Regions from separate parts of the Pseudomonas sp. S2_B10 genome, predicted to be linked through region 2. Evidence: predicted binding sites of a transcription regulator. Region 2 holds the regulator's gene; each other region holds the start of a gene.
The links. Region 2 encodes FliA, which starts transcription of late flagellar genes. Its sites were predicted from a motif close to CTAAAGTTTNNNNNNNNNNNGCCGNTAA; they were not measured.
Positions count from the first base shown of each region.

Region 1: a site for FliA is predicted at 4,273-4,300, ahead of AB4O45_RS01110 (methyl-accepting chemotaxis protein). Genes of this name have one in related genera too.
Region 3: a site for FliA is predicted at 5,821-5,848, ahead of AB4O45_RS08560 (methyl-accepting chemotaxis protein). Genes of this name have one in related genera too.
Region 4: a site for FliA is predicted at 3,891-3,918, ahead of flgM (flagellar biosynthesis anti-sigma factor FlgM). Genes of this name have one in related genera too.

Region 1 covers NZ_CP162768.1:269,793-276,957, reverse strand. The annotation lists gene AB4O45_RS01125 (MFS transporter) at 125-1,435, opposite strand; gene AB4O45_RS01120 (sugar diacid recognition domain-containing protein) at 1,607-2,728, shown strand; gene AB4O45_RS01115 (glycerate kinase) at 2,967-4,106, shown strand; gene AB4O45_RS01110 (methyl-accepting chemotaxis protein) at 4,412-6,037, shown strand; gene AB4O45_RS01105 (pyridoxal phosphate-dependent aminotransferase) at 6,079-7,165, shown strand, end outside.
Region 2 covers NZ_CP162768.1:4,690,200-4,697,364, reverse strand. The annotation lists gene AB4O45_RS20985 (protein-glutamate methylesterase/protein-glutamine glutaminase) at 1-353, opposite strand, end outside; gene AB4O45_RS20980 (chemotaxis protein CheA) at 403-2,688, opposite strand; gene AB4O45_RS20975 (protein phosphatase CheZ) at 2,742-3,530, opposite strand; gene AB4O45_RS20970 (chemotaxis response regulator CheY) at 3,549-3,920, opposite strand; gene fliA (RNA polymerase sigma factor FliA) at 4,088-4,828, opposite strand; gene fleN (flagellar synthesis regulator FleN) at 4,825-5,655, opposite strand; gene flhF (flagellar biosynthesis protein FlhF) at 5,772-7,112, opposite strand; gene flhA (flagellar biosynthesis protein FlhA) at 7,124-7,165, opposite strand, start outside.
Region 3 covers NZ_CP162768.1:1,931,230-1,938,394, reverse strand. The annotation lists gene ggt (gamma-glutamyltransferase) at 1-1,136, opposite strand, end outside; gene AB4O45_RS08580 (bacteriocin immunity protein) at 1,353-1,601, opposite strand; gene AB4O45_RS08575 (bacteriocin immunity protein) at 1,652-1,921, opposite strand; gene AB4O45_RS08570 (S-type pyocin domain-containing protein) at 1,931-3,178, opposite strand; tRNA gene AB4O45_RS08565 (tRNA-Met) at 3,405-3,481, opposite strand; gene AB4O45_RS08560 (methyl-accepting chemotaxis protein) at 3,597-5,654, opposite strand; gene AB4O45_RS08555 (MFS transporter) at 6,087-7,165, shown strand, end outside.
Region 4 covers NZ_CP162768.1:1,392,104-1,399,268, reverse strand. The annotation lists gene AB4O45_RS06170 (glutamine synthetase family protein) at 1-650, shown strand, start outside; gene AB4O45_RS06165 (MFS transporter) at 720-2,102, shown strand; gene AB4O45_RS06160 (flagellar brake protein) at 2,176-2,922, opposite strand; gene AB4O45_RS06155 (flagella synthesis protein FlgN) at 3,012-3,479, opposite strand; gene flgM (flagellar biosynthesis anti-sigma factor FlgM) at 3,528-3,854, opposite strand; gene flgA (flagellar basal body P-ring formation chaperone FlgA) at 4,017-4,778, opposite strand; gene AB4O45_RS06140 (chemotaxis protein CheV) at 4,861-5,793, shown strand; gene cheR (protein-glutamate O-methyltransferase CheR) at 5,840-6,667, shown strand; gene flgB (flagellar basal body rod protein FlgB) at 7,027-7,165, shown strand, end outside.

The sequences.
Region 1 (7,165 bases), 1.6 Mb from region 2:
CTGGCGCTATGCATGATTGCACCGCTTAAACGCAAAAAGATCGCAGCCTTCGGCAGCTCCTACAGGGAACGCATTCCAGAGTAGGAGCTGCCGAAGGCTGCGATCTTTTGATCTGCGCGTCTGATTAGGCCCGCAACGTCCGAGTCATCCGCAACGCCAGCAGACTCCCGCCGACGATCACCGCCGCCAGCACGTACAACGCTGCATCCGTCGAACCCGTGCTGTCCTTGACCCAACCCACCAGGTACGGGCTGAGGAACCCGGCCATCTGCCCCATCGAGTTGATCAGCGCCAGCCCACCAGCCGCCGCGCCCGCGCTCAGCATGGCGGTCGGCACCGGCCAGAACATCGGCAGACCGGTCAGTGCGCCCATGGTCGCTATGGTCAGGCCGAGAATCGCAATCGCCGGATTGGCCGCGAAATTCACCGCGATCACCAGCCCGACAGCGCCCATCAGCATCGGCACCACCAAGTGCCAGCGGCGCTCCTTGCGCAAGTCCGCCGAGCGCCCGACGACCAGCATGAACACCGCCGCGAGCAGGTACGGAATCGCACTCAGCCAGCCGATCACCAGGTTGTCGCTGAAGCCGAGGTTCTTGATGATCGACGGCAGCCAGAAGTTGATCGCGTACACGCCGCTCTGGATGCAGAAATAGATCAGGCCGAAGGCCCAGATCGCAGGGTTCTTGAACACCGCAAGCAGTGAGTCGGTGGCGGTTTTCGGTTTGTTGGCGAGGTCTTCGGCGTGGTCGGCTTCAAGCACGGAACGTTCATGGGCGGTCAGCCATTTGGCGTTGGCGAAGCTGTCGCTCAACAGGAAATACGCCAGTGCGCCGAGGATCACCGTCGGAATGCCTTGCAGGAGGAACATCCACTGCCAGCCGGCCAGGCCACCCTGGCCAGCGGCGAAGTGGTTGAGAATCCAGCCGGAAAACGGGCTGCCGAGCAAACCGGAGACCGGGATTGCCGACATGAACAACGCCATGATCCGGCCACGGCGGAAGGTCGGGAACCACTGCGAGAGATACAGCACGACGCCCGGGAAGAACCCGGCTTCAGCGGCACCGGTGAAAAAGCGCAGGGTGTAGAACTCGGTCGGGGTGGTGACGAACAACAGGCAGGTCGACAGCGTGCCCCAGGTGATCATCATCAAGGCAATCCAGCGCCGAGGACCGAAGCGGGTCAGTGCCAGGTTGCTCGGCACGCCGCACAGCACATAACCGATGAAAAAAATCCCGGCGCCGAGGCCGTACACAGTTTCGCTGAATTTCAGTGCGTCGAGCATCTGCAATTTGGCGAAGCCGACGTTGACCCGGTCGAGGTAGTTGAACAGGTAGCAGATGAAAATGAAGGGAATCAAACGTAGGGTGATGCGTTTGTAGACGGCGTTTTTACCGTCGTCGATGGTCTGGGTAGCTGCGGCGCTCTGCGACATAGCGGCTCTCTCTTTATTATGATTTTTTGCGATGCAAAGGGTAACGTTGATCGCCCTGAGAGTCTCGGCCACCTTTGGCCGGATTGTCTTTGTGCCTGAGCACAGGGTTTGCCGCCAGACCCTGTGCGGCTGAACAACCGTTCGTGCCTGAACTGAAGGATTGCCGCCGCTATGTTCGAACTCGATCACGACCTTGCCCAGGACATCGTCGACCGGGCCATGGCCATTTTGCCGTACAACGTCAACGTCATGGACAGTCAGGGCCTGATCCTCGGCAGCGGCGAACCGGAACGCATCAACACCCGTCATGAAGGCGCGCAACTGGTGCTGGCCAACGGGCGTGTGGTGGAAATCGACGCGCAGACGGCGGTGCATCTCAAAGGTGTGCAACCGGGGATCAATCTGCCGCTGCTGCTCGATCAGCGCTTGATCGGCGTGCTCGGCATCACCGGCGAGCCGGAGCAATTGCGCACCTACGCCGAGCTGGTGCGCATGACCGCTGAAATGCTGGTCGGCCAGCGCAACCAGCAGGCCGAGCAACAATGGCGACGGCAGCGTTGCGATGATCTGCTGGCGTTGCTGCTGAGCGAAGCGGGGGATTCGCCGCGTCTGATCGATGAGGCGCAGCAGCTTGGGCTCAAGCCGCAATTGACCCGGGTGCCGTATCTGTTTGAACTGGGGCTCGAGCACGGCCCGGGGCAAACCGTCGAGGCACTGAGTGCGTGGCTGACCTCGCGTTATCCGGACAGTTGGTGCGTGAGTTCGGCGAAGTCTTCGTTGTTGTGGTGTCGCCCGGCGAGCCAGAACGTCGAGCATGATCGCCTGCTGGAAAAACTCGATGGCCTCGGCTGGAAGATTTTGCGCATCGCCGTCGGCGGGCAGGCGGATGGTCTGGCAGGGTTGCGTCGCTGTTACCGACGAGTCGGCGATTTGCTTGCTTATGGTCGTGACGTGCTGCCGAATTCGAGACTGCTGACGCTCAATCGTTATCGCTTGCCGGTCATGCTGTGGCGTCATCGCAACGATGATGCGCTGGACGAACTGCTCAAGCCGCTGCGCCAGGTCATCGCCAAGGACAGCAACGGCCAGTTGCTGGCGACCCTGCGCAGTTGGTGCGAGCACGACGGGCAGAGCCAGGCCTGTGCCGAAGCGCTGGGCATCCATCGCAACAGCCTGCGCTATCGCATGGAACGGATTGCCGAGTTGAGCGGGGTTGATCCGTTGAAGCTGGACGGGATGCTGGCGTTGTATCTTGGGGTGCAGCTGCTGCCGCAGACTGATCCATTGCCATGAGTTGTCCTTGAGGCCGCCATCGCTGGCAAGCCAGCTCCCACAGGTCAGAAGGCGTTCATAACTTCCATAGTCACCGCAGAACCCTGTGGGAGCTGGCTTGCCAGCGATGAGGCCGGTACGACCAACACATATCTTTTGTGGAAATGAACAATAAACGCCGACGCCACTTGTGCACTCGACCGGCGTCAAGGCGCAGGCCGACTGGCAGCATGAATGCCACTGCAACCGGAGAATTCCCATGAAAATCGTCATCGCCCCCGACTCGTTCAAGGACAGCCTGAGTGCCCAAGGCGTTGCCGAAGCCATTGCCCTCGGACTGGCCCAGGTCTGGCCGCAGGCGACGCTGATCAAATGCCCGATGGCCGATGGCGGCGAAGGTACGGTCGAGTCGATTCTCGCAGCCTGCGAAGGTGAGTTACGCCGCACCCGCGTGCGCGGTCCACTGGGCGCGCCGGTCGAAGCCGCATGGGGCTGGCTGCCGCACAACCACACCGCGATCATCGAAATGGCCGAGGCCAGCGGTCTGCAACTGGTCCCGCCGGGACAGCGCGATGCCTGCATCAGCAGCACCTTTGGCACAGGTGAATTGATTCGTGCAGCGCTGGATGCCGGCGCGCAACGGGTGATTCTGGCGATTGGCGGCAGCGCGACCAATGACGCCGGCGCCGGGGCGATGCAGGCGCTGGGGGTGAAGTTGCTGGATGCGCAGAATCAGTCGCTGGTGCCCGGCGGCCTGGCCTTGGCGCAACTGGCGCGATTGGACCTGAGTGGGCTTGATCGACGTCTGGCCGATGTGCGTTTCGACATCGCCGCTGATGTCAACAATCCGCTCTGCGGCCCCCACGGCGCCTCGGCCATTTTCGGCCCGCAGAAGGGCGCATCGCCTGCGCAGGTTGAGCAGCTCGATCAGGCGCTGGGGCACTTCGCCGAGCTTTGCGCGCAAGCATTGGGCAGGGACGTGCGCGATGAACCGGGCAGCGGCGCGGCGGGTGGTCTGGGGTTTGCGGCCAAGGCTTTTCTCGGTGCGCAGTTTCAGGCGGGCGTCGAGGTGGTAGCGGAACTGGTCGGGCTCGCTGACGCGGTCAAGGGTGCGGATCTGGTGATTACCGGAGAAGGCCGCTTCGATGCGCAAACCCTTCGCGGCAAAACGCCGTTCGGTGTTGCGCGAGTTGCCAAACAACACGCTGTGCCGGTGATTGTGATCGCCGGGACCTTGGGCGAGGGCTACCAGGAACTCTATCAACACGGCATCGACGCCGCTTTCGCCGTGACCAGCGGACCGATGACACTCGAACAAGCCTGCGCCGAAGCACCGCGCCTGCTGCGTGAACGCGCCACCGATATTGCTCGGGTCTGGCAACTCGCCGCCCAACGCTGATCGGCTTGCCTATGTAGGAGCTGTCGAGTGCAACGAGGCTGCGATCTTTTGACTTTTAAAAGCAGGATCAAAAGATCGCAGCCTCGTTGCACTCGACAGCTCCTACCAAGGGCAGCGGAGCAGTTTTTGATTGTTGCCACGTCCTGAAAAATATTTACCGCAGACCCGAAACCTTCCTCAAGCCTGGCCGATACAACGGTCAGGCGCACACAAAACCACAATTCAGTGCAGCCGGACTGTCGCCCGCTATGGGCCAGTGCTCACGGCATGGACGCTCGTAGTTTCTTTCTTTCGAGAGTCCGACCATGTCCCTGCGTAACCTGAATATCGCGCCACGTGCTTTCCTCGGTTTTGCCTTTATCGCCTTGTTGGTGATTGTCCTCGGCGTGTTCGCGGTCAGCCGCATGACGGTCATTCGTCAGGCGTCGGTCGACATGGACACCAACCAATTGCCAAGCGTGACCCACCTCAGCGTGGTCACGGAAAACGTCCTGCGCATGCGCATTCTCTCGTTCCGTGTGCTGGTCAATCGCGAACCGGCCAGCCTGCAAGAGGCAGAAACCCGCATCGCGGTGCTGGTCGACAAGGTGCGCAAAGCTCAGGCCAGCTACGCTGCGTTGCCGGCAGGCCCTGAAGAGCGCGCGGTCTTCCAGACGTTTTCGACGACGCTCGATAATTACCTGCAAGCGCAGAATCAGATGATTGAGCTGTCGCGCAAGGGCGATCTGGAAGCGATGCGCGCGTTGATCAACACGCGCATCAAGGAAGGCACCGATCAGATGGGCGAGCAGCTCAACAAGCTGATCGGCATGAATACCGCCGGGGCCAGAGCGGCGGCCATTAAGGCCGGTGAAAACTATGACAGCGCCATCACCGGGATCATCATCGTCGCCGTGATTGCGGCGCTGGCCACCGTGTTGCTCGCCTGGTTGCTGACCCGCAGCATCGTCACGCCGCTCAACCGCGCCGTGCTCGCTGCGCAAACCATTGCTGGCGGTGACCTCAGTAAAGCCATCGAAGTCGACGGCAAGGACGAACCGGCGCGCCTGCTCGAAGCCTTGGCCGCGATGCAGACCAACCTGCGCAAAACCATCGAGCAGATCGCCGGTTCCGCCACGCAACTGGGCGCCGCTGCCGAAGAACTCAGCGCGGTCACCGAAGAAGCGTCGCGCGGGTTGCAGCAGCAGAACAACGAAATCGAACAGGCCGCCACGGCCGTCAACGAGATGACCGCTGCGGTGGAAGAAGTGGCGCGCAATGCCGTTTCGACTTCCGAAGCTTCCAATCAGTCGACCCACGCCGCCCGCGAAGGTCGCGATCAAGTGGTGAAAACCGTCGACGCGATCCAGACCATGACCCACGACGTGCAGAACACCGCGCAGATGATCGAAGGCCTCGCCGCGCAAGGTCGTGACATTGGCAAGGTGCTGGACGTGATTCGCGCCATCGCCGAGCAGACCAACTTGCTGGCGCTCAACGCTGCGATTGAAGCGGCGCGTGCCGGCGAGGCTGGCCGTGGTTTCGCCGTGGTGGCGGACGAAGTGCGCGCCTTGGCGCATCGCACCGCGCAGTCGACTCACGAAATCGAAAAAATGGTCGCCGGCATTCAAAACGGCACCGGTGAAGCGGTTTCGTCGATGCAGCAAAGCAATCAGCGCACTCAGTCCACGCTGGAAATGGCCCGCGCTGCCGGTGTGGCGCTGGAGCAGATCACGCAATCGATTCACCAGATCAACGAACGCAACCTGGTTATCGCCAGCGCTTCGGAAGAGCAGGCGCAAGTCTCCCGCGAAGTCGATCGCAACCTGGTCAACATCCGCGACCTCGCCACGCAATCGGCCGCCGGCGCCAATCAGACCAGTGCCGCGACCCATGAACTGTCGCGACTGGCAGTGGATTTGAACGCCATGGTGGCGCGTTTCGTGATTTGAGATACGGTGAAGGCTGGAAACCGCGCTAACAGGAGACGTACATGCGCTATTCAGCCTTGACCCAACGAATCGCCGGGGAGGGTGCCGCTGCCTGGCAGATTCACGACCGAGCGCTGGAACTGCGCGCCGAGGGCGTTGATGTTTTGTTGTTGAGCGTCGGCGATCCGGATTTCGATACGCCGTTGCCGATCGTCCATGGCGCGATCGATAGCCTGTTGGCCGGCGATACCCATTACGCCGACGTGCGTGGTCGATTCGAGCTGCGCAGGCTGATTGCCGAGCGTCATCGCCAGCGCAGTGGTCAACGGGTTGATCCTGATCAGGTGATTGTCCTGCCCGGCGCACAATGCGCGGTGTACTCGGTGGCGCAGTGTCTGCTCGATCCGGGCGATGAAGTGATCGTCGCTGAGCCGATGTACGTCACTTACGAAGGTGTGTTTGGCGCCTGCGGTGCCAGGGTGATTGCGGTGCCGGTACGCCCCGACAACGGTTTCCGTGTCGACCCGGCCGATGTTGCCGAGCGCATTACCCCGCGAACGCGCGCCATGCTGCTCAACAGTCCGAACAATCCCAGCGGCGCGAGTTTGCCCTTGCTGATCTGGCAGGAGCTGGCAGCGCTGTGCATTCGTCATGATCTGTGGCTGATCAGCGATGAGGTGTACAGCGAGCTTTTATATGAAGGCGAACACATCAGTCCGGCGAGCCTGCCGGGCATGGCCGAGCGCACCGCAACGATCAACAGTCTGTCGAAATCCCATGCGATGACCGGTTGGCGTATCGGCTGGATGATCGGCCCGAAACCCTTGGCCGAGCATCTGGTGAATCTGTCGCTGAGCATGCTCTTCGGTCTGCCGGATTTTGTACAGAAGGCCGCGCAAGTAGCGCTGCAAAGTGATCTGCCGGAAGTCTCTCAGATGCGCGAGGAATACCGCTTGCGGCGCGATCTGGTGTGCGAGCGTTTGCACGGTTGCCCTGGGTTGCAGCCGATTCGCCCGGATGGCGGCATGTTCGTGATGGTCGATGTGCGCCAGACTGGCCTCGGCGCCCAGGCATTTGCCGAGCGCTTGCTGGAAGGTTACGGGGTGTCAGTGTTGGCCGGTGAAGCGTTCGGGCCGAGCGCGGCGGGGC
Region 2 (7,165 bases):
ACCTTCTCGGGGTTGCGCGAGATGTCTTCGAAATTCTTCGGCAGGAAATCCACCGCGCCGGCGTCCAGCGCATCGAGGGTTACCCGCGCGCCTTCGTGGGTCAGCGAGGAGAACATCAACACCGGGGTCGGGCAGCGCTGCATGATGTGCCGCACTGCCGTGATGCCGTCCATCATCGGCATCTCGTAGTCCATGGTGATCACGTCAGGCTTGAGGGCCATGGCCTGATCGATCGCCTCTTTACCGTTGGTGGCCGTACCGACCACCTGGATGCTCGGATCCGCCGAAAGAATTTCCGAGACGCGGCGGCGGAAAAAACCCGAATCGTCCACCACCAGGACTTTGACTGCCATAAACACTCCATTAGGTGCAGCGGCGCGTCATCGCGCCGCCGCCCCGGATTCAAATACGCTTTGTGGCGTAACGCTTGAGCATGCTTGGAACATCGAGAATCAGCGCAATGCGGCCGTCACCGGTGATGGTGGCGCCGGACATGCCCGGAGTTCCCTGGAGCATTTTGCCCAATGGCTTGATGACCACTTCTTCCTGGCCGACCAGTTGATCGACGACGAAGCCGATGCGCTGAGTGCCCACCGAAAGAATCACCACATGGCCTTCGCGCTGCTCTTCGTGAGCGGCGGAGCTGACCAGCCAGCGCTTGAGGTAGAACAATGGCAGCGCCTTGTCGCGCACGATCACCACTTCCTGACCGTCGACGACGTTGGTGGTCGACAGGTCGAGGTGGAAGATTTCGTTGACGTTGACCAGCGGGAACGCAAACGCCTGATTGCCCAGCATGACCATCAGCGTCGGCATGATCGCCAGGGTCAGCGGCACCTTGATGACGATCTTCGAGCCTTGGCCCTTGGTCGAGTAGATGTTGATCGAACCGTTGAGCTGGGAAATCTTGGTCTTCACCACGTCCATGCCGACACCACGGCCGGACACGTCGGAGATCTCGGTCTTGGTCGAGAAACCCGGGGCGAAGATCAGGTTGTAGCACTCGGTATCGCTCAAGCGATCGGCCGCGTCCTTGTCCATCACACCGCGTTTTACCGCGATCGAACGCAGGACGTTCGGGTCCATGCCTTTGCCGTCGTCGGAGATCGACAGCAGGATATGGTCGCCTTCCTGCTCGGCCGCCAGCACCACGCGACCGCCACGGGCCTTGCCCGATGCTTCGCGTTCTTCCGGCGACTCGATGCCGTGGTCGACGGCGTTGCGCACCAAGTGGACCAGCGGGTCGGCGAGGGCCTCGACAAGGTTTTTGTCGAGGTCGGTTTCTTCGCCCACCAGTTCCAGGTTGATCTCTTTCTTGAGCTGACGCGCGAGGTCGCGAACCAGGCGCGGGAAGCGCCCGAAGACCTTCTTGATCGGCTGCATCCGCGTTTTCATCACGGCGGTCTGCAGGTCAGCGGTGACCACGTCGAGGTTCGACACGGCCTTGGACATGGCTTCGTCGCCGCTGTTGAGGCCCAGACGCACCAGACGGTTACGCACCAGCACCAGCTCACCGACCATGTTCATGATCTCGTCGAGCCGCGCGGTGTCGACGCGCACGGTGGTTTCCGCTTCGCTGGCCGGCTTTTCTGCCGGGGCAGCGGCTGGCGCACGGGCCGGAGCCGGTGCAGCAGCGGCGGCCGGTTTCGGCGCCTCGGCTTTCGGTTCAGGCTTGGCGGCAGGCTTCGGCGCAGCAGCGGCAGCCGGAGCTTTCGCCGCTGGCGTGGCGACGCTCGACACGGAGCCGGCAGTCGCAGCGCTGGCGTCAAACTTGCCTTTGCCGTGCAATTCGTCGAGCAGCGATTCGAATTCGTGGTCGCTGATCAGGTCACTGCCGGCCGCAGCGGCTGCCGGTGCAGCAGGTGCTGACGGGGCCGAAGCGATGGCCGATTCCAGCGCGTCAACGGCGAAGTTGCCCTTGCCGTGCAACTGATCGAGCAAGGCTTCGAATTCGTCGTCGGTGATGTCCGAGCTGTCGCCCGCAGCAGGCGCGGCCGGAGCAGCCGGCGCTGCTGGTGCCGCCGGAGCGACCGCATCGACAGCAAACTGGCCCTTGCCGTGCAGCTGATCGAGCAGCGATTCAAATTCGGCGTCGGTGATTTCATCGCTCGCCGCCGTGTCGGCAACCGGCGCGGGCGCCACAGCAGCGGCCGGAGCCTCAGCCTGGGCCTTGACGGCATTCAGCGAGTCCAGCAGTTGTTCGAATTCGTTATCGGTGATGTCGTCCGAGGAGTCGCTTTCAACGACCAGTTCTTCGATCATCTCGGCAACCGGCGAAGCCGGGGCTTCATCCGCCGATTGCGGTTCGGCCAGGCGCGCCAGCGCGGCCAGCAGTTCCGGCGTGGCAGCGGTGATCGGTGCACGCTCACGGACTTCGCTGAACATGCTGTTCACCGCGTCCAGTGCTTCGAGCACCACGTCCATCAGTTCTGCATCAACGCGACGCTCACCCTTGCGCAGGATGTCGAAGACGTTTTCGGCGATGTGACAGCACTCCACCAGCTCATTGAGCTGAAGGAAGCCGGCGCCCCCTTTTACAGTGTGGAAACCGCGAAAAATTGCATTGAGCAGATCTGCATCATCCGGACGGCTTTCCAGCTCGACCAGTTGTTCGGACAGTTGCTCAAGAATCTCGCCGGCCTCAACCAGGAAATCCTGAAGGATCTCTTCATCGGCGCCGAAGCTCATTAATGGGGTGCTCCTACAGGTCTAAAAACCCAAAAAACCCGAATTCCGAAACTCTAGAATCCAAGGCTGGATAACAAATCGTCCACATCGTCCTGACCGGACACAACGTCTTCTCGTTTATCGGCATGAATCTGCGGACCTTCACCCTGCGAGAGATGTTTTTGTGGATCTTTTTCAGCAAGCATTGCGGCGCGGTCATGTTCGATGCCCGCAAAGCGGTCGACCTGACTGGCCATGAGCACGAGTTTGAGCAGATTGCTTTCGACTTCGGTGACCAGTTGGGTCACACGCTTGATCACTTGACCTGTGAGGTCCTGGTAATCCTGAGCCAGCAGGATGTCGTTGAGGTTGCTCGACACCGCACGGTTGTCCGTGCTGCTGCGTGACAGAAAACCGTCGACCCGGCGCGCCAGTTCGCGGAACTCTTCAGCCCCGACCTCGCGACGCATGAAGCGGCCCCAATCGGCGCTCAACGTCTGCGCTTCATCAGCGAGACTGTTGACCACCGGCGTGGCGCTTTCCACCAGATCCATGGTGCGGTTGGCCGCGGCTTCCGTCAGCTTGACCACATAGCCCAGGCGTTCGGTGGCGTCGGTGATTTGCGACACTTCCTCGGCCTGCGGCATGTGCGGATCGATCTGGAAATTGACGATCGCACTGTGCAGTTCACGTGTGAGCTTGCCCACTTCCTGATACAGGCCGCGGTCACGGGTCTGATTGAGCTCATGGATCAGTTGCACCGCGTCGCCGAACTTGCCTTTTTCAAGGCTCTCGACCAGTTCGACCGCGTGTTTTTTCAAGGTCGATTCGAAATCGCCCTGTGATGATTCGTTATGCTCCATAGCTCCCCCGCGCATTCATCAGCCGATGCGTTCGAAAATCTTCTCGATTTTGTCTTTCAACGCTTGAGCCGTGAAAGGTTTGACTACGTAACCGTTCACACCGGCCTGAGCGGCCTCGATGATCTGCTCGCGCTTGGCTTCAGCAGTCACCATCAACACCGGGAGGTGCTTGAGTTTTTCATCGGCGCGCACGTGACGCAGCAGGTCGATACCGGTCATGCCCGGCATGTTCCAGTCCGTTACCAGAAAGTCGATGCTGCCGCTGTTGAGCACCGGAATGGCAGTGGTGCCATCGTCGGCCTCGACGGTGTTGGTGAACCCAAGATCGCGCAGCAGGTTCTTGATGATCCGCCGCATCGTTGAGAAGTCATCAACGATGAGGATTTTCATGTCTTTGTTCAATTCGACCTCCAAGCAGTCTTAAACGCGCCCAGCACCTGGACGCGCCACTTCAATCAATCGGCGCAGCACTTAAAGTTTGTCTGGAGCACAACGGATCGAGACCGGCGCCGTTCATCACCGCACCAGCCTCGTTTCGCAGTGTCCCCACACTGCCTTCAGCGCGCTCGCCACTCCCCCAAACGCCCCCGCAGACGGGCCGCGCACTGGCTGTGTAACTGGCTGACCCGCGATTCACTGACGCCAAGGACTTCACCGATCTCCTTGAGGTTCAGCTCTTCGTCGTAGTACAGCGCCAACACCAGTCGCTCACGCTCCGGCAAATTGGCAATCGCGTCCGCCAGCGCCGCCTGGAAGCGTTCATCTTCCAGATCGCGTGACGGCTCCATATGAGCACTGGCGCCATCCTCGTGCAGCCCTTCGTGTTCGCCGTCCTGCAACAGGTCGTCGAAACTGAACAGGCGACTGCCCAAGGTGTCATTCAGAATCCCGTAGTAATCGTCGAGACTCAATTGGAGTTCGGCCGCAACCTCGTGATCTTTAGCGTCACGGCCGGTTTTAGCTTCAATCGAGCGAATCGCGTCGCTGACCATCCTGGTATTACGGTGAACCGAGCGTGGTGCCCAATCCCCTTTGCGCACTTCATCGAGCATCGCGCCGCGGATTCGAATGCCCGCGTACGTTTCGAAACTGGCGCCTTTGCTGGCGTCGTATTTAGTCGAGACTTCCAGCAAACCGATCATCCCGGCCTGGATCAGGTCTTCGACCTGCACGCTGGCCGGCAGGCGCGCCAGCAAGTGATAGGCAATGCGCTTGACCAGTGGCGCGTAACGCTCGATCAATTCGTATTGCGCGTCACGCGCCGACTTTTTGTAAAGATTCATGCCACTGGCGGTCATATCACAGGCCCTGCGGTTTGCTGCACGAGACGCTCGACGAAAAATTCCAGATGCCCGCGCGGGTTGGCCGGCAGCGGCCAGGTGTCGACCTTCTGGGCGATGGCCTTGAAGGCCAGCGCGCACTTGGAACGGGGAAAGGCTTCGTAGACGGCGCGCTGCTTCTGCACTGCCTTGCGCACGCTTTCGTCGTACGGCACGGCGCCGACGTATTGTAGGGCGACGTCGAGGAAGCGATCCGTGACCTTGGTCAACTTGGCGAACAGGTTGCGCCCTTCCTGCGGGCTCTGCGCCATGTTGGCCAGCACGCGGAAGCGGTTCATGCCGTAATCGCGGTTGAGCAACTTGATCAGCGCGTAAGCATCGGTGATCGAAGTCGGCTCGTCGCAGACCACCAGCAACACTTCCTGGGCGGCACGAACGAAACTGACTACCGAGTCACCAATACCCGCAGCGGTGTCGATCACCAGCACGTCGAGATTGTCGCCGATGTCGCTGAACGCCTGGATCAGGCCGGCGTGCTGCGCCGGGCTCAGGTGCACCATGCTCTGCGTGCCGGAGGCCGCCGGCACGATGCGAATCCCGCCCGGGCCTTGCAACAGCACGTCGCGCAGTTCGCAACGGCCTTCGATGACGTCGGCCAGTGTGCGCTTGGGTGTCAGCCCCAGCAGAACGTCGACGTTCGCCAGGCCCAGGTCGGCGTCCAGCAGCATGACCCGACGGCCAAGCTCTGCCAGCGCCAGCGACAAGTTCACTGACACGTTAGTCTTGCCGACGCCACCTTTGCCGCCGGTCACCGCGATCACCTGTACGGGATGCATGCTGCCCATGTTATTTCTTTACCTTGTCTTGCATAGACGGAGGCCACATTACTGGCTGCGCGTTCCTGATCGGAACAATGCGTGGCAGACCATCGATGTAGGTACAAAAACTGTTCATGATTACCTCAGCCAACCTGCTTGGTCGGGCTGTGATAGATATCAGCGAACATGTCAGCCATGGCTTCTTCGCTGGGTTCTTCCTGCATTTGCACGCTGACGGAGCGGGTGACCAGTTGATGACGGCGCGGCAGATGCAAATCATCCGGAATCCGTGGGCCATCGGTCAGATACGCGACCGGCAATTCATGACTGATCGCCAGGCTCAACACTTCGCCGAGACTGGCCGTTTCATCCAGTTTAGTCAGGATGCAGCCGGCCAGCCCGCAACGCTTGTAACTGTGGTAAGCGGCGGTTAGAACCTGTTTCTGGCTGGTGGTTGCCAGGACCAGATAATTTTTTGAGCGAATGCCACGCCCGGCCAGGCTCTCAAGCTGCATGCGCAACGCCGGATCACTGGCTTGCAGGCCGGCAGTATCGATCAAAACCACGCGTTTGCGTAGCAGTGGATCCAATGCCTGCACCAGCGACTGACCTGGATCGACGTGCGTTACCGGCACGTTGAGGATGCGTCCGAGGGTTTTCAGTTGTTCCTGCGCGCCGATGCGGAAGCTGTCCATGCTCACCAGTGCGACGTTCTGCGCGCCGTACTTGAGCACGTAACGCGCGGCGAGCTTGGCCAGCGTGGTGGTCTTGCCCATGCCGGCGGGGCCGACCATGGCAATCACACCGCCCTCTTCCAGCGGCTCGACTTCCGGTACGGCAATCATCCGCGCCAGGTGCGCCAGCAGCATGCGCCAGGCCTGACGGGGTTCTTCGATATCGGTGATCATCGCCAGCAGATCGCGCGACAGCGGGCCGGACAGGCCGATGCGCTGCAGACGGCGATACAGATTGGCCTGGGCCGGACGGCTGCCTTGCAGCTGATTCCAGGCCAGGGTGCCGAGCTGAACTTCCATCAGCTCGCGCAGGCTGTTCAATTCAAAACGCATCGAATCCAGCGCACGCGGATCGACACCCGCCGAGGCCTGCGCAGGCGCTGCGGCCGGGCGCGTCGGTGCGGCGTAGGTCGGCTCGCTCAGCGGTTCGGCAGCAGTCAGCGGCAGGCCTGCGGTCAATGGCAGCCCGGCAAACAACTGCTGATTGGTGTTGCCGTCGGCTTCGCCACGCAGGCTCAGCTCGGCCTGGGCGGTGACGATACGCGACTGGGTCTTGCGCAGCTCGTCTTCGAGTTCCATGTTCGGAACCCGTGGCGCCAGCGCCGACAGTTTGTAATCCAGAGCCGCCGTCAACTCGACGCCGCCGGCAATGCGGCGGTTGCCGATGATGGCGGCATCAGCGCCCAGCTCATCGCGAACCAGCTTCATGGCCTGACGCATATCGGCGGCGAAAAAACGCTTAACTTGCATAAACCACTACCTCAGCCGTTGGGCCCTACTGTCGCAACGATGGTCACTTGCTT
Region 3 (7,165 bases), 2.8 Mb from region 2:
CCTTTGACCGGTACCGGGACGAAGTCGGTGTCGGCCACGTATTGCGCACGATCGGCATAGGCCAGACGTTCAGCCTCGGCGATCAGGTGCACTGCTTGCGGCACCGGTTCGATGCCGGCCGGCTTATCGGTTTTCGTTGGTTTGAGCGGGGTCAGCGACAGGCGTGGGGCGCGAGTCTCCAGCGCCTGCAACGTGCCGAGAATCTGCGCCACGGCGATCCCGCCCGACGACGGTGGCGGCATGCCGCAGACCTGCCAACGCTTGTAGTCGGTACACAGCGGCGCGCGCTCCTTGGCCTGATAACGCTGCAAATCGTTCAGCGACAGGCTGCCGGGGTTGGCGTGCTGTTGAACCCTGGCGACGATCTCTTCGGCGATCGGACCTTTGTACAGCGCATCGGCACCTTCGCTGGCGATACGTTTGAACACGGCCGCCAACTTCGGGTTCTGCAGGCGCGTGCCGACAGCTTTGACGCTGCCATCGTCATTCAGGAAGTACGCAGCCATGTCTGGCGACTGGCGTATCAGTGGATCGGCAGTCAGCAGCGAATGCAGACGCGGGGAAATCGCAAAGCCTTGCTCGGCCAGTTTGATCGCTGGCTCAAACAGCTTCGCCCATGGCAAGCGACCGTGTTGTCGATGCGCCAGCTCCAGCGCCCGCAATACCCCGGGCGTACCGACCGAGCGCCCGCCGATCTGCGCTTGCGTAAAGGCCATCGGTTTACCGTCAGCCTTCAGGAACAGCTTCTCGGTGGCCCCGGCCGGCGCCGTTTCGCGGCCGTCATAGGTGCGCACCTGCTTGCCATCCCACAACACAATCATCGCCCCGCCACCGATCCCGGAAGACTGCGGCTCAACCAGCGTCAACACCGCCTGCATCGCAATCGCCGCATCAATCGCCGAACCACCCTGACGCAACATCTCCCGCCCGGCTTCGGCCGCGAGTGGATTGGCAGCAGCGGCCATGTGTTTATTGGCATGACGGGTTTGCAGATCAGTGCGGTAACCGGAAGCGGCTTCCGGTGCCAGCGGCAACGAAGAAGAGGGCGGGGCGTTGCATGCGGTGAGGGTCAGAGCGCTGACAAGCAGTGTCAGGGCTGGCAGGTGAAAGCGCTTCAAGGGCTGGGCTGGAAACACGCGGGCTCTCCGTCCGTGGGGTAGAAGTCTTCGGGGACTTTATCGAGCGGGCCGGCGGGGTGCAAACTGCGTGGGGATTACAGCCCTCCCGCTCAGCGGCCGCGCCAATCGATCGGCCGAAAACGATGCCCTTGTGGGAGCGAGCCTGCTCGCGAAAGCGGTAGCTCGGGTGGTGCGATCTTCTTGAGAGTGATGCAGGGTTAGTGAGTCAGAAACTCATTGCTTGAAGCCCGGCAGACCATGGGTAGAGCGCCACTTTTTCACGATTTCGGTAATGCTCTCGGCTGTTTGTTGTTTCATATCCTCGGGCCAATAGATAAGGTCAGTGCCCGCTGGGTGCTCACACAAACGTTCAAATTCAAACAACAGCGGATCGAGAATCTCGTCTGGGCTTGTGTTGGCTGCAAGAACAGATTGCACAAATTTCAAGAATTCTGCTTCGGTGTAGTCGGATATGTTAGTCATAACGTTCTCAAGTTGAAGTTCCACAGTTCAAATGAAACGGGCGGCAGGATTCATGTCTTGAACCCAGGTAGTCGATTCGCTTCGCGCCATGCCATGACTGTACGAGCTATTCCGGCAGATGTTGTATCTGCTCCGGGCTCGGGGTAGTAGATCAGATCCATCCCGCTCGGATGTCCTACTATCTTGTTGAAGTGCATAATCAATGCATCTGCACGGAGATCTGTCGGCGCTATATCCTCCTTTCTTATTTCATCTATGAGATCAATGAAATCCTGCTCGGTATAGTCGGAAAAGCTGCTTTTGATGAATGGGTCGCTCATGCTATGCCCTTATTTACGGTGTACGTCGACATGGTTTTTGGGTGTGTAGACCCTTAGGTTATCTACGTTGTAGATATCACCACCTTCGGATATCGGTTCCACATGATGAATCTCATGAGAGATCCTTTTCCCTGCTGCATCACCTAAGCGGGCGCGGGGCGCATTTCCGTTGCGCATACGTCGTAGATTATCTTCGCTGACCTGTTGTGCCACTGCGCTGTCTTTTGAGGCAACGGCCCAAAAAGCCCGCCTAAACGAATCAAAACTAGAATATTCGCTCCCTCTGAGTTTATCCGCGATGCTGGTCGGAATAGGGGCGCCACCCTGAGCTTGAGCATGGTCAAGCCAAATACCGCCCACATCCTCTCCCACCCCCGTAACGATCCCAGGCGTCTGCCTCGCCGGCCTTGAATAAACCACATACAACGACTTCAGCCCGGTGTCCGCCGGGAACACCAGAATACAATCCTCGGCCGTTACATCCTCGCCCGGCAGTCCCTCAATCTGGCTATCGGTGTTGTCCGGGATCGGGTGGACGAGGATCGGGTCGAGTGCCTCACCGTGGTCGGGATAAACCAGCGGAGGCATCGATCCCAACGGCCCGCGTTGCGGCGTCCAGAGAATGGTGATGCCGTTGAGCTTGGCCTCCATGGCGGTCTTGTCGGCGTTCCACTTGACGTTCACCGTGCGTACGGCGTCGTCGCCAGAGGCGCCGGAATGGATGCCGTAAACCCGCAGAACACCTTCGGCATCACGACGAAACTGGAAGCGCACGCGCGTGGTGGCGCGGCTCATGCGGCGTAGTTCTTCGTCGGTGTGAAGCGTGCCGTCGGCCATTTTGCTCGGCAGCATTCCCAGCACGAACACGCTGGCCGGCCCGCCGGCGCCACGGATGGCCCAGTTCAGGCGCTGTTGCAAAATCCCGCCGCCGGCCAGACGCCCCAAAGCCAGGTCGGCACCTATCGCCGTCGCTACAGCGGTACTGGCGGAGGGCATGAGCATGGCGCCGGCGACCATGATCTTGCCGAAGTTGCTGGCTGGCTCCTCGGCAGTGCCAGCGTCCGTGCGACACCAGTTGTCCGGCGTGCAGGACTTGGCAAAGACCCTGTCTTCGCGTGGCTTGGGCGCAGGCCACTCATCCTTCTCGATGTACACCGGCTCCGGTGCTTTCGGTGGAAGCAAAGTAAACCAGGCCCTGCCACCGCTATACGGATTTAATAACCAGTCATCGTCGAGAAGGTATTTGTATTGAGGCATGCCAACTCCCTGTATGGCGCTGAGTCGAGCCAGGGGAGCTTGTCGGTATAGGAGCGATTCGGGGAGAGAGCGACAGGTGGCTGATGCTACGAAAGATCCGTTTCGTACCAGAGATCTACTTTTTTCTTACGGAGGCATCTGAATTGCATGCAGGGAGCGGGAGGAAAAGGACTTTTCTCGAGGCATAAAAAAACGGCCTACCTTTCGGTAAGCCGTTTTTAGTACTTGGTGGCTACACAGGGACTTGAACCCCGGACCCCAGCATTATGAATGCTATGCTCTAACCAACTGAGCTATGTAGCCAAGTGGCGCGCATTATTCCCCTGAAATGGCAAAGCGTCAAGCGTAAATCGAAAATATTTCTTCCTGTTTTCAACTGCTTATCCTCCAGCCCCGAAAATCGGGGCCGGGGAGGGCGTCAGCGCAGTTGGAATCTGGCGGTATTGGCGCTCAGGGCCTCGCTACCCTGGCTCAAGGTGTCCGCCGCTAGGTTTACGGCGCGTGCGCCTTCGAGCAAACGCACCGCCGCTTGATCGACCTGCTGGATATTGCCGCTGACTTCGTCGGCAGTGCTGGCCTGTTCTTCAACCGCTGTGGCGATTTGCGCCAGGGTGTCGGTGACACTCTGTACGGCGCTGGCGATTTCTCCCAGGCGTTCGCCGAGTCCGGTGACTGCTTCGGCATCCGATTGCGCCTGACCACAGGCGGCTTCCATCAGGCTTACCGCTTCGTTGACCGTGGCGCGCAGGCTGTCGACGGTGCCGGCGATCTGCGCGGTGGACGATTGCGTGCGCTGCGAGAGGCTGCGCACCTCGTCGGCGACCACGGCAAAGCCGCGACCCTGTTCGCCGGCGCGGGCGGCCTCGATGGCGGCGTTGAGCGCGAGCAGGTTGGTCTGCTCGGCGACGCCGCGAATGGTATCCACGACCAGTTGAATCTGCTGGCCTTGCTCGCTGACCCGGCCAAGCGCGGCGGCGGTATCGTTAAGGCGCTGATTGAGCTGCTGAATGCTCGCCGTGGTGCGTTGGCTGTCGCGGCTGCTGTCGGCGGCGATGCGCCGGGTTTGCTGGGCGCTGCCGGAGGCCTGTTCGCAACTCTGCGCGACGCCTTGCGAGGTGGCGGCCAATTGCGTGGCGGCAGCGGCGATCTGGCTGATCTGCAATTGCTGCGCTTCGACTTCGCTCAGGGCGCCGCTGGAGTGTTGGTTGAGGCTGCGCACCGCGTTGCTCAACTGCGAGGTCTCGTGGTCGACGCCGAGCATGCTGCTGCGCAATTGCACCACAGCGACGTTGAGCGCGGTGCTGATCGCTGCCAGCTCATCGCGCCCCACCACCGGCACTTGCAGGCTCAGGTTACCGTCGCGCAAGGCTTCGGCGAGCAAGGTGATGCCGCTGGCGCTACGGCGGATCGAGGCTTGCAGGCAAACGAACAGGTATAACGCGGCCAACAGCAGGCAACCGAAGATTGCGGCGACAACAATGAACTGGCGGATCGCCGAGCTGTAATACGCATCGAGCCGCTGATCCAGCGCGACCAGGGATTGCTGGCGCAGGGAAGCGAGGTCGGTGAGCAGCGCGTCGAGGCTGCGTTCGAAGTCCTCTGGCTTGAGGTTGATGCTGCCGCCAAACACACCGTCGTCGAGGACTTTCAGGCCGCTGTCGAGGTGTTTCAGGCTGTCGTGATACTGGCCGGCCCAAGCTTGCAGCTCGGCTGGCAGACGCGCCTCCAGCAGGCCGGCGGTTTTCACCAGTTGCTCGCGGGCGTCACCAATGCGGCTGCGCAGGTCGCGCAACTGCAGGCGGCTCTGCAGGGTGAACTGACCGGAGACGACCGAAGCCTGGCCGACTGCGGCGAGACGGCCGACACGCTCGATCAGGTCCGGCGCGTGCTGCGTGGAAATCTGCGTCAGCAGGTAGGTTTCCAGCCACGGCGCGAGGGTCAGGCGATTGTCCATGACGATCTGCTCGCGCAAGGCTTGCAGCGCGCCCAGGGCATTGGTGAAGCGGTCATAACCGTCCGGCCACCAGCCGACACTGCTGAGGCTTTTCGAATCAAGGCCATTGAGTGCGGTTTGCAGCGCCTGAAAGCGTTCGAGGATTGCGCCGTCGGCGCCTTGCTGGTTCAGGGCATTGCCCAGCTCTGTGGTGGCTTGCAGCACTGCCGGTTGCACGCCGTCGAAGGCGGCCATTGCGGCGAGGGTGGCCGGTGTAGGCTGACGATTGGTCTCGGTGGCGCGCCAGCGGGCGGCGCGGTCGCGTTGAGCGGCGAGCAGGTTGTCCAGCGCATCCAGCGCGAGCAGCTGACGCACGCCGGCACGTTCGCCCGAGATCAGATTGAGCTTCTCGCGATAGTCATGGCCGATCATCAACAGGCTGCCGGCCAGCGGCAGAATGAACAGCAGAAACAACAATTGGAATTTACCTGCGAAGCCAAACCGCCCCAGCAATTTGATCCCCGGTGAAAGGAAAGCCTGCATGCCTCATGACTCCTCTGGACACCACGCACCATTGGCGTGCATCGCGAGCTGTTGGCTCACGACCCGTGCCCTCTAAAAGGCCTCGAAAGTTCACCCTCGCCCGCTCTGTAGGCCGGCTCTGTAGCGAAACTTCCCATTGTCGAGCGCCTTTGTAAGGCGATCGTGTTCAAGGGCAGAAGCAAGGCAAGATTCAGACCATGGCGTTGAGCTATCACCTTCGCCACCAGCGATCCCCTGTAGGAGCTGCCGAAGGCTGCGATCTTTTGACTTTGATGCTTAAAAGCAAGATCAAAAGATCGCAGCCTTCGGCAGCTCCTACGCGAGATAGGAATGTTGGTTAGTTAGCTGGCTAAGGGGATAGCGCGAGCGCACCGAAAAATGGCACATTGACGCACCTGCCTGCGGGCACCCATCTGCTGTCCGGAATTTTCCATGGCTATCAGCAACGTCCAGACCGCCGCTGCCTCGGCGACCGCTGCTCCGCAAAGCAGCCCCTTGGTGATGCGCATCATCGGCGCGGTGGCGCTGGCGCATCTGATCAATGACCTGATCCAGTCGGTGCTGCCGTCGATCTACCCGATGCTCAAGGCCAACTATGGCCTGACCTTCACCCAGGTCGGCCTGATCACCTTGACCTTCCAGTTGACCGCATCGCTGTTGCAGCCGTGGGTCGGATATCACACTGACCGGCACCCTAAACCGTGGCTGTTACCGGCGGGCACGGTGTGTACCTTGATCGGCATTCTGATGATGTCGGTGGTCGGCAGCTTCCCATTGATTCTGCTGGCGGCGGCGCTGATTGGTATCGGCTCGTCGACCTTTCACCCGGAAGCCTCGCGTGTTGCGCGGCTGGCCTCGGGCGGCCGGTTTGGTCTGGCGCAATCGACCTTTCAGGTCGGCGGCAATGCCGGCTCCGCGTTCGGCCCATTGCTGGCGGCGGCGATCATCATTCCCTTCGGCCAGGGCAATGTGGCGTGGTTCGGTCTGTTCGCGGTGTTTGCGCTGTTCGTGCTGTACCGCATCAGCCGCTGGTACGCCAACCACCTGAACCTGTTCAAGCTCAAGGCCGGCCAAGCCGCGACGCACGGCTTATCGAAGGGCAGGGTGACCAGTGCCTTGGTGGTCCTGGGGCTGCTGGTGTTCTCCAAATATTTCTACATGGCCAGTTTCACCAGCTACTTCACCTTCTACCTGATCGAGAAGTTCGACCTGTCAGTGGCGAGTTCGCAATTGCACTTGTTCCTGTTTTTGGGCGCAGTGGCGGCTGGGACGTTCTTCGGCGGGCCTATCGGCGACAAGATCGGGCGCAAGGCAGTGATCTGGTTTTCCATCCTGGGGGTGGCGCCATTCACCCTGATCCTGCCGCATGTCGATCTGTTCTGGACCAGCATTCTCAGCGTGGTGATCGGCTTCATTCTGGCGTCGGCATTCTCGGCGATCGTGGTGTACGCGCAGGAACTGGTGCCGGGTAATGTCGGGATGATTGCCGGGATTTTCTTCGGCCTGATGTT
Region 4 (7,165 bases), 2.7 Mb from region 2:
TCGCGCTCAAGCATGGACTGAGCGTGGTGTGCATGGCCAAACCGCTGGCGCACACGCCGGGCAGTTCGATGCATATTCACCAGAGCATCGTTGAGATCGGCAGCGGCAAGAATGTCTTCACTGACTCGAACGGCGAGCCGACGTCGATGTTCCGCCACTTCATCGGCGGGCAACAGGCAGGCCTCGCCGATTTCACCGCACTGTTTGCGCCCAACGTGAATTCCTATCAGCGCCTGTGTCATCCGTACGCGTCGCCGAACAATGCCTGTTGGTCCCATGACAATCGCGCCGCCGGCTTGCGTATTCCCGCCAGCTCGCCGGCCGCACGTCGGGTCGAAAACCGCTTGCCGGGCGCCGACGCCAATCCGTATCTGGCGATCGCCGCCAGTCTGGCCGCGGGTTTGCACGGCATCGAACAGGAGCTGGAGCCGAGCGCGGCAATCCAGGGGGAGTTCGCCGTGCCGGATAATCTGGCCTTGCCGTGTACCTTGCACGCCGCGCTTGAGCGTCTGAAACGTAGCCAGTTGGCGAGGGAACTGTTCGGGTCGGAGTTCATCGAAGGCTACATCGCTTCGAAGACCATGGAGTTGACCAGCTTCTTTGATGAAATCACTCCCTGGGAGCGCCGTGTGCTGGCCGCCCAGGCCTGACGTATCGCTGCTGCCGGGCTGTCGTTCTGACCGCCCGGTATTTACTGCAAGGAGCCGCTCGGAACGCCGATGCGCCAAATCTGGAAATCCTTTCGAGCGCTGTATTTCGCCTCGCTGATGATGTTGATCGGCTCAGGCCTTCTTTCTACTTATCTGGCTTTGCGTCTGGCCGCCGACAATGTCGACGGGCTGTGGGTCGGTGCGCTGATGGCGGCCAACTATTTCGGTCTGGTGCTGGGCGGCAAGATCGGCCATCGCCTGATCGCCCGGGTCGGGCATATCCGTGCCTACTCGGCGTGTGCGGGGATCGTCGGCGCGGCGGTGCTCGGTCATGGTCTGGTGGACTGGCTGCCGGCGTGGCTGGTGCTGCGGACGATCGTCGGTCTGGGCATGATGTGTCAGTACATGGTCATCGAGAGCTGGCTCAACGAGCAGGCCGATGCCAATCAGCGTGGCCTGGTGTTCAGCGGTTACATGATCGCCTCTTATCTGGGCCTGGTGCTGGGCCAGCTGATTCTGGTCATGCATCCCGGCCTCGGGCTGGAACTGCTGATGCTGGTGGCGCTGTGCTTTGCCCTGTGCCTGGTGCCCGTGACGCTGACTCGACGGATTCACCCGGCGCCTCTGCACCCCGCGCCGATGGAGCCGCGCTTCTTTATCAAACGTGTGCCGCAATCGCTGAGCACGGTGCTCGGCGCCGGTTTGATCATCGGTTCGTTCTACGGTCTGGCGCCGCTGTACGCCTCGCAACAGGGGCTGACGACCGAGCAGGTCGGTCTGTTCATGGGTAGCTGCATTTTTGCCGGCTTGCTGGTGCAGTGGCCGTTGGGCTGGTTGTCCGACCGTTATGACCGCGCATTGCTGATTCGCTGCTTTGCCGGGTTTCTGGCGGTGGCGGCGTTGCCGTTGGCGATCATGCCGCAGGTGCCGCTGGAGGTGTTGTTCGTCGTCGGCTTCTTCTGTTCGCTGGTGCAGTTCTGCCTGTATCCGCTGGCGGTGGCGTTCTCCAATGACCACGTCGAAGGCGATCGCCGGGTGTCGCTGACCGCGATGTTGCTGGTGACCTATGGCGTCGGCGCGAGCATCGGGCCGCTGCTGGCGGGTGTGCTGATGAAGTTTCTCGGCAGTCAGAGCCTGTATGCGTTCTTCAGTTTCTTCGCGTTGGTGCTGGTCTGGCGGATTCGTCCGAAAGCAGTCACCAACCTGCATCAGGTCGACGACGCACCGCTGCATCACGTGGCAATGCCGGACAGCATGTCGAGTTCGCCGCTGGTGGCGGCGCTTGACCCGCGTGTTGATGAGCAGGTGGTGCAGGAGCAGATGGTGCAGGATCCGGCGCCGGTCACTCCTGAGCCAGAGCCCGAAGTGCAGCCGGAAGCAGTCGTTGAAACCGAACTGGACAGCGGCAATGACGATAAGCCTGCGCCGGATATCAGTGGTGGCAGGCCTTGAGTCGCACATAAACATCGGCGCATAAAAAAGGGCAGTCCCGCACAGGACTGCCCTTTTTATTGGTCGCTGCGACTCAGAGATCGTCTTTGTCGAAACGCCGTGCTTCACGCTGCAACTGGTAAACGAAACGCTCGACGTTGCGCGCAGCCTGGCCACTGATGTTGTGGAAGCGCAGACCGGCGAAGGTGATGTTGAGTTTTTCTTCGAAGTGCAGGTAGCGCAGCTCGACCGATGTTGGCTGATTGCCGAACAGCGGCGGGGCGATCAGGCGGTCGTAGACCTGGCCCAGTTGCAGGCGATCAGTGATGTCGCCTTCGAAACGGAATTTGCAGCCGGTGGCGGAGATGTCCAGCAGCTTGCCGTGCAGAGGAACCTTGAGCTTTTCGCCGCCCAGTTCAACGCTGACCAGGTCGGTGAGTTTCAACGCAGCGCGGAAGGCGTTGCGGCGCTGGTGGTAGACCACTTCGCTCGGCAGGTCGCCGGTGTAGAAACGGTCGCCGTCGGATTCTTCGATGTTCAGCGTGCCGTTGCATTCCCAAGCGATGCGCACGCCGTCATGAAAGCCTTCGACCTTGAACGGTTCGCCCGCTTGCAGGAAGCGCTCGCCATCGCGCGGGATCATTTCGTCCAGGGCGATCGTCGCGGTTTCGCGGTCGACCTTGATCAGGTAACTCTGAAAACGCTGGCTGCGTTCATGGAAGGTGATGATCAGTGGATCGTGGCTGTCTTGCAGCTGGCGCAGGTTGCTGGAGATTTCCAGTGGCGTGGTGAGCACCTTCGGAGGCTGCGGAGCATCATCCGCGCTTAGGGTGTTGGACACGGTTCTTCAATCTCCAGACAAAATAAGACGACTGGCCAGTATTTTGCCAGCATGTTGCGCAGGTGGATAGTACAGGGTCACCGAATGGCTCATGCCTGGCTGAGCGTTCGCGGCTTGACCGGTTTGGCAAAGGTCCCGCTGGCGTCGTAAAGCGCTGGCGGCTCACCGCCGGTGAGGATCTTCAGCTGATTGGCCGTGGTTGCCTGCTGGATCTGGATCGACTGGCCGTTCTTGATGTTGGCCGCCTGGCATTGGGCGATCAGCGCGGTCAGGGCATCGCCCTGGGTCAGCAACTGGTCGCCAATGCTCGACTGGCTGGCCAGTTGCTCAAGACCTGTGCGATCGGTCGGCAGGTTGAGGCTGGCGAGGATTTCGCTGCGCTTGCGGCCATGCTGCTCGAGCAGAATGATCAACGCTTGCTTGGTCGCCAGAATTTCTTCCAGCAACGGCATGTCACGACCATGCAAAGCGAGGGATTCGGTTTGCAATAACTCCAGCAATTGTTGCGCTGGAGCAAAGTCGTCGTTGATCAGTTGCAATAAGTTAGTGTCGTGCATGGCTGGCCTTGGGGTTTAAGCGTCCAAAAGCCTGGCGCCGGCAAAAGCCTAGCGCTGGGCTTCGAAGTTGAGCAGTTTGCTGGCTACACGGTTGCTGTCGACTTTATAGCTGCCATCGGCAATCGCGGCTTTCAACTCGGCCACACGGGCTTTGTCGACAGCAGGCTGATCGCGCAGCTTGTCAGTGACCTTCTGCAACTGTTGAGCCTCATTGCTGAGGTGTACCGACTCCCCGCTTTTGGCGACATTGGCCTGTTCGGCCTGGGTATTCAGCGGCGCGGAGGGGCTGTTTTCAGCGCTTTCCTTGGCGTTGCTGGTACGTGTGCTGCCGGTTAGTGACGAGGAACTGTTCAATCGGTTGAAATCGATAACCATGATAAAAAACCTCTGGGAATTTGGACGCTTGCCATGTTTTCGGCTATCCCCTGAAAAACTTTAGGCCCAATCAACCATAAGCTTGCATGCGCCGTTGCGAGACCTGCTGCGGCACAGTTTAGGGAAGCGACGGGATCGGCGCCAGTTTTCTCCACGAGGCTTTTACATGGCCACTTCGACCTGTCCCGGCGCAATCACCTGCGCCTTGATAACTCTTTGAGAATTAAGGTTTTTTACTCGAATCTGTTCTTTCATTCCGCCATTGGAGAGCGCTTCCCCCGGCATGCGTACGGCAAGGGTGCCGCTGCGCGCAGTGATCACCACCTGGTCACCCTTGCGGACCACTTCGGCCTGTTCCAGATGCACCAGAGTTATGACCTGATCGGCGACCGTTGGTCGGGTAAGTTTCTGCCCGATCGCTTCGTCGACGGAGGTCAGGAAACCCTGGTTGATCGTGCTGACGTCGCGCTCGCGCAAGGTCACATCCTGCGGCTCGATAATGCCGGCGCGTTTCAGCGGACGAGTGGTCGTCACGATCTCGCGAAACAGGCGGACTTGAGCGGGTACGAACACCGTCCAGGGCGAACTGCCTTCGCAGCGAACCTTCACCGTGACGCGGCCCAGCGGGCGTGCCGGGCTCTCCAGCGTGGCTGTCAATTCCTTGTCGCACATGGGCATGCGCATGCGCGGGTCGAGCTGGTTGACTTCGATTTCGTAGCGGCCTTCGGTTTGACTGGAAGCCAAATAGTCTTCTACGGTGAATTCAAGAAAGCCCTGAGTCACGCCGATAAGCATATCAGGCAAGGTAACCGCATCTGCATGGGCAGGACTGCCAGCAAGCAAGCAGCAAACGGCGGACACCGCGCAAAGCCCTTTGCGAAGGGAAGATGTCAGGCGTCGGGAAAATGTCGTTTGAGCGTTCATACGAGTTAAAAAGCAAGCGCCGTGCCGTTTAGCAATGAATGTGCGTCGCAACAACACTTGGCGTTGGTGTAGGAGTCTGGGCATGGCTGGTGTAATGGATTCGGTGAACCAGCGCACGCAACTGGTAGGGCAGAATCGCCTCGAGCTGCTGTTGTTCCGTCTCGACGGGCCGCAGCTCTATGGGATCAACGTGTTCAAGGTACGGGAAGTGTTGCAATGCCCGTCCCTGACGTTGATGCCCAAATCCAGTCCTGTCGTGTGCGGGGTAGCGAATATACGGGGAGCGACCATTCCGATCCTGGATCTGGCAATGGCAACGGGCTCCGGTGCGTTGAAAGACAAGAACAGTCCGTTCGTGATCATCACGGAGTACAACACCAAGACCCAGGGTTTCCTGGTCCGCTCGGTGGAGCGCATCGTCAACATGAACTGGGAAGAGATCCATCCGCCACCCAAGGGCACCGGTCGCGATCACTACCTGACCGCTGTGACCCGGGTCGACAACCAGTTGGTCGAAATCATCGACGTCGAGAAGGTGCTGGCCGAAGTGGCGCCGACGCCGGAAGCGATTTCGGTGGGCGTGGTCGATGTCGAGACGCAGACCAAGGCATTGTCGCTGCGGGTGCTGACGGTCGATGACTCGTCGGTGGCGCGCAAGCAGGTCACGCGTTGTCTGCAGACCATCGGTGTCGAAGTGGTGGCGCTGAACGACGGCAAGCAGGCGCTGGATTACCTGCGCAAGCTGGTCGACGAGGGCAAGAAGCCGGAAGAAGAGTTCCTGATGATGATTTCCGACATCGAGATGCCGGAGATGGACGGGTACACCCTGACGGCGGAAATCCGCGGCGACGCACGCATGCAAAAGCTCCATATCATCCTGCATACTTCGTTGTCGGGGGTATTCAATCAGGCGATGGTGAAGAAAGTCGGTGCTGATGACTTCCTGGCCAAATTCCGTCCTGATGACCTCGCATCCCGGGTAGTCGACCGGATCAAAGCAGCAGATATCAGCTAGGGGCCTTCTGCCCCTGGCGGTCAACACGATTTAAGAGGCGGCATCATTGTCTACGGGTAATTTGGATTTCGAACAGTTCCGGGTCTTCCTGGAAAAAGCCTGTGGCATTCTGCTCGGTGAAAACAAGCAGTATCTGGTCTCGAGCCGTCTCAACAAACTGATGGAGCAGCAAGGCATCAAGTCCCTGGGTGAGCTGGTACAGCGCATCCAGACCCAGCCGCGCAGCGGTTTGCGCGAGCAGGTGGTCGATGCCATGACGACCAACGAAACTCTGTGGTTTCGCGACACCTATCCGTTTGAAGTCTTGAAGAACAAGGTACTGCCGGAAGCGATCAAGGCCAGCCCCAACCAGCGTCTGCGGATCTGGTCGGCGGCCTGCTCGTCGGGACAGGAACCGTACTCGCTGTCGATGTCGATCGACGAGTTCGAGCGTAGCAACCTGGGTCAGTTGAAGATGGGCGTGCAGATCGTTGCCACTGATCTGTCGGGCCTGATGCTCAACAACTGCAAGACCGGCGAGTACGACAGCCTGGCGATCGGTCGCGGTCTGTCGCCGGAACGCCTGCAACGCTACTTCGACCCGAAAGGGCCGGGGCGCTGGGTGGTCAAGGCGCCGATCAAGAGCCGGGTGGAATTCCGCTCGTTCAACCTGCTCGACAGCTACGCGGCGCTGGGCAAGTTCGACATCGTGTTCTGCCGCAACGTACTGATCTACTTCTCTGCCGAAGTGAAGAAGGACATCCTGTTGCGCATTCACAGCACGTTGAAGCCGGGCGGGTATCTGTTCCTTGGCGCTTCGGAAGCGCTGAACGGATTGCCGGATCATTACCAGATGGTTCAGTGCAGCCCGGGGATTATCTACAAGGCGAAATAAGCGGTTTGCGCTGATACAAAAACGGGAGGCCCGCAAAGGCCTCCTTTTTTTATGCCCGAATTATTTTCCACGAATCCCCTGTGGGAGCGAGCCTGCTCGCGAAAGCGGTCTGTCCATAAGACAGTTGGCGCCTGACACGCCGCCTTCGCGAGCAGGCTCGCTCCCACAGGGATCTGCGCTGACCTGGCAACGACGGCAAGCGGCAGAAAAGCGGCATCCGGCGGTAACCGGTTGCCGCTTTTCTGGCATTGCCGCTTTGCCTGTCAGGCGCAAAGCCCCGGAATACGGGGCTTTGATCATTTGGCACGGCGCTTGCTAAAGCTCAGATACGAAAAACCGGTCACCTGAAGGTTCCCGACATGAGCATCAGCTTCGACAAAGCGCTGGGCATTCACGAAAAGGCATTGGGCTTCCGCGCCCAGCGTGCCGAAGTGCTGGCCAACAACATCGCCAACGCCGACACCCCGAACTACAAAGCGCGGGATCTGGATTTCTCCA